2 regions of the Amycolatopsis sp. NPDC003676 genome follow, and region 2 is predicted to be linked to the other one. Evidence: riboswitches for the same ligand, from Rfam matches in the RefSeq annotation. Region 2 holds a riboswitch; the other holds the start of a gene.

Region 1 (2,195 bases), on a different contig from region 2:
CGACGATGGAACCCATGCTGTGGCCGAAGACGGTCAGCGGGGCGCCGGTGTCGTGGGCGGAGCCGCGGAAGGCCTCGAAGGCGCCGGCGGCGAGTTCGGGCAGGGTCTCGGCGGCGGCGTCACGCACGCGATCCTGGCGGCCGGGGTACTGGATCACCACGGTGTCGAAGTCCTGGGCCATACGCTTGGCGAACACCCGGTAGGCGGAGGCACCGGCGCCCGCGTGCGGGAAGACGATCAGCGGCGGTAGGGAGTCGCGAGCTTGCCGGTTTCTACGAGCTTCTTCGCGGTCGCCACGGTGACGCCGCCCGCAGTCTCGGTGAAGATGCCTTCGGTGCGCGCGAGCAGCCGGATGCCTTCGACGACCTCTTCGTCGGTGACGTCCTCGATCGCGCCGCCGGTGCGGTTGACCACGTCGAGCACGTACGGGCCGTCGGCCGGGTTGCCGATCGCCAGCGAGCGGGCGATGGTGTCCGGCTTCACCGGCTGGACCACGTCGTGGCCGTTGCGGTACGCGGTGGAGACCGGCGAGCAGCCGGTGGCCTGTGCGCCGAACACCTTGTACGGGCTGGCGTCCACGAGACCGAGCTGGCCCAGCTCGCGGAAACCCTTGTCCACCTTGGTGAGCTGGGAACCGGAGGCGATCGGCACGACGATCTGCTCGGGGATGCGCCAGCCGAGCTGCTCGGCGACCTCGTAGGCGAGCGTCTTCGAGCCCTCGGAGTAGTACGGGCGGACGTTGACGTTCACGAACGCCCACTTCGGGTGCTCGCCGGCCAGTTCGGTGGCGAGCCGGTTCACGTCGTCGTAGTTGCCGTCGACGGCGATCAGGTCGCCGTCGTAGACCGCGGTGGTGAGGATCTTCGCGCGCTCGAGGCTCTTCGGGATCAGCACGACCGACCGCCAGCCGGCGCGGGCCGCCGCGGCGGCGGTCGCGTTGGCCAGGTTGCCGGTCGAGGGACACGCGAGGACCTCGAAACCGAACTCGCGGGCCGCGGCGAGCGCGACGGCGACCACGCGGTCCTTGAACGAGTGCGTCGGGTTGCCGGTGTCGTCCTTGACCCACAGGCTCTTGAGGCCGAGCTCCTTCGCGAGCCGGTCGGCGCGCACGAGCCGGGTACAGCCGGGTTCGGTGTTCGGAGTCTCCTCGACGGTCGAGGGGACGGGAAGGAGTTTCTTGTAACGCCAGATGTTGCGCGGGCCCGCCTCGATGTCCTCGCGGCGGACGCGGCCGAAGTCGTAGGCGACCTCGAGCGGCGAGAAGTCTTCGGCGGAGACGAATTCCGGAGCGAGCGGCTGCCGGTGCCCTTCTTCCTTCGACACCAGTTCGACGGCCGGACCGAGGTCGATCGTCTTGTTGGCGGAGGTGGCGCTGAGGGCTGCAGTCATCGCGAGGTTCCTTTCCTCATCTGCCCCGCCGAAGCGGGCCGGAATTGGCACCGTGGTCGTCAGCTATCCCGCGATCGCGGGATGACAGGCTGTACGCCGGTTGCCGGGGCTTCGTCGGGCCGTTCCCTCTGCCCCTCTGGATGAGCGGTATTCGGTTGTCGGAGCGCCGGTGGGCGCGTCCTCGGCTACACCGTACGACATCCCGATCAGCTCGTGCCACGGAGGCGGCCCACATCACCGGAGCGGACGGCCCGGCGACCGGGTGAGAGGATGGCGAGGTGACCACCGCACCCGCGCCGCTGCACCTCGTCACGGGCGAGGAAGAACTGCTCATCGAACGGGCTGTGCGAGCGTCCCTCGACGCGGCCAAGGCCGCGGACCCGACGGCGGACCTCACGCGGACACGGGTGTCCGATCTCACACCGCCCGTACTGGCTGAGCTGGTCAGCCCGTCATTGTTCGCCGAGGGCCGCGTGATCGTGCTGGAGTCGGCGCAGGACATCTCGCAGGAGCTGTCCGACGCGGTCCTGGCGTACGTGAAGGCGCCCGCCGACGGCATCGTCCTCGTGGTCGTGCACAGCGGCGGCGGGCGGAGCAAGGCCGCGAAGGCGCTGCCTGGCGCGTTGAAAAAAGCGGGCGCGGAGATCACCGAATGCCCGAAGCTCACCAAGCCGGCCGAGCGCGAGGCGTTCGTCCGCAACGAGGTGCGCCGCGCGGGCGGCAAGATCGACGGCGCGGGCCTGATGGCTCTGCTCGACTCGGTCGGCTCGGACCTGCGCGAACTGTCCTCGGCAGCGACGCAGCTG
Region 2 (2,195 bases):
CCCCCGATCAGAAATCCAAGACAGCGCAGCGTCAGCCCGCTCCCCACGCACCCCCAACCGGAACCGAGCAATCGGCGTATCCCCAATACGGGTGAGCCCACCACCAATAGTGGCAAGTTCGACGTCGAAGCGACTAGCCGCCTCAGGCAGCAACGCACCCACCGACGCGAACCCGATCAGCACGACGTCGACCGCGCGGTCGTACTTCGCGGACTGGGCGCGCGAGGTCTCGATCGACGGCAGCACTGCCTGCGCGGTCCAGCTGTCCGGCGTCGAGATGAGGTCGAGCACCGTGCCGCGCTCGACGATCGCGCCGTTGTCGAGCACCGCGACGTCGTCGCAGACTCGGCGGACGACGTCGGCGTCCGGCGTGGTGACGACGACCGTCACGCCAAGCTCGGCGCGCGCCCGGTCGAGCACGGCGAGCACCGCGCCGGCGTCTTCCGCTGAAACTCCGGCGGTCGGGTCGTCGGCGAGCAGCACGGCCGGTCCGGCGGCGAGCGCCTTGGCGACCGCGACCCGGCGGAGCTGGCCGTCGGTGAGTTCGTCCGGCTTCTGCGCGGCGCGCGGGGTGAGGCCGACCAGGTCGAGCAGCGAGCCGACCCGGCTGCGCCGCTGTGGGCCGTCGACGCCGAGTTGCTCCAGCGGGCTGGCGATGTTGCCCGCGATGGTGCGCTCGGCGAGCAGCTCCGGCTTGGTCCCGACGACCCCGAGCTGGCGGCGGATCTCCCGCAGCCGCTTGCCGTCGAGGGTCGCGGTGTTGAGGCCGTCGAGCCGCACGACGCCGCGGTCGGGGCGCTCCTGCAGCGCGATGCAGCGGGCGAGGGTGGACTTGCCGGAGCCGGACGGACCCACGATTCCGAACAGCGAGCCGGCTTGCACGTCAACGCTCACGTCGCGCAGTGCGGCGACACGATTTCCGTGGAAGGGAAAGGACTTGGACACGTTTTCGACAGTGATCACGAAAGGGCTCCAGGCAAACGAGGCGCGGCGCCGGATCCGGGCGCGCCAAGGCGTCATCGAATTACCGTCCACAGTGGACGGCGCAAGAAACTGCGGAAAAAACGATCAGGCGATGACCATGGAGCGTTGACACGCGGATACCGTGCGGCGACCTTCGTCGACTACGCGCCGGCGGGTCAGCAGGAGCGGGCGGGTGACCCTCTTCATCGAAAACAGCCTCCATCGGTCCTGGCGGTAGCACCTGCCCTGCGGAGGGTGGTTGCTGCGACTTCGGCGAGCCAGGTCTCTCAGTCGCTCGGGATGGACGCTTTCGAGTAAAGCCGATCCCATTGGCTGAACGCAAGCGCGTTGGTGCAGATCACACGTCTGGTGGTGCCCGCATACCGGAACAGCCCGTCCAGGACCCGGAAACCCGGAACCTCGGTTCCCGAACATTGCCTCGACCTGTGGAACCCTCGCGACGGCCCCCGGCCACGAACGAGTTCGTTCCACTGTGGACGATCAAGAATCTTTGTGGAACAAGAGTTTTCCCGTTGTCAAGTGATGCGCACTCCCGGGCCTCGACGCCCGGGGCGCCGGGTCCGCGATCGGGTCGAGATAGGTCACCGAAGCGAAGCACCTCGAACCGGCGGCACTGAACAATCCGGGCCGGGGAGCAATCAGACTCCCCCGAATGCCACGGCCTTGACGAGCCGCCCGTCACAGGTAGCGGGCCATTTCGGCCGCACTCGCGCGATGACCGAGAGTAGCTGCGAGGCCCGGAATGCCCCACGATCAGCGACGACGCAAGATCATCAGGCAACGCACCGAAATCAACGCCCCGCACCCGGAATACCCGCCGCGCCGCCGCGGTTGGACGTCACAAGCGAGCGCCGTGGGAGGGGGGTCAGTTTCCGGCTGCCGCGATCCGCGCGAACGCGTGCACGTCCAGCTGCTCCCCGCGCGTCTTCGGGTCGATCCCCGCTTCGGCTAGCAACTCGCCAGCCCGCTCGGCGGAACCAGCCCACCCCGCCAGCGCGGCCCGCAAAGTCTTGCGCCGCTGCGAAAACGCCGCGTCGACCACCGCGAACAACCGCGCGCGATCCACCCCGGACACCGGGTCAGTCCGGGTGAACGAGACCAGCGCGGAGTCGACGTTCGGCACCGGCCAGAACACCGCGCGCGGCACCGCGGCGACCTTTCGCGCCGGTCCGTACCAAGCGAGCTTCACGCTCGGCACGCCGTAAGTCCGG

What was found. A riboswitch is a leader RNA that binds a small molecule or an ion and turns the genes downstream of it on or off. The one in region 2 is predicted to bind S-adenosylmethionine.
Region 1: another riboswitch for S-adenosylmethionine. It lies ahead of thrC (threonine synthase); the one in region 2 lies ahead of ACWDNU_RS31735 (methionine ABC transporter ATP-binding protein).

The regions. Positions count from the first base shown of each region.
Region 1 covers NZ_JBSFNS010000102.1:27,523-29,717, reverse strand. Annotated here, with positions in the region: partial or broken gene ACWDNU_RS36430 (thioesterase II family protein) at 1-196, opposite strand, end outside; partial or broken gene thrC (threonine synthase) at 259-1,389, opposite strand; SAM riboswitch class I at 1,403-1,536, opposite strand; gene holA (DNA polymerase III subunit delta) at 1,668-2,195, shown strand, end outside.
Region 2 covers NZ_JBSFNS010000075.1:251-2,445, forward strand. Annotated here, with positions in the region: gene ACWDNU_RS31735 (methionine ABC transporter ATP-binding protein) at 1-963, opposite strand, end outside; SAM riboswitch class I at 1,180-1,270, opposite strand; gene rsmA (16S rRNA (adenine(1518)-N(6)/adenine(1519)-N(6))-dimethyltransferase RsmA) at 1,850-2,195, opposite strand, start outside.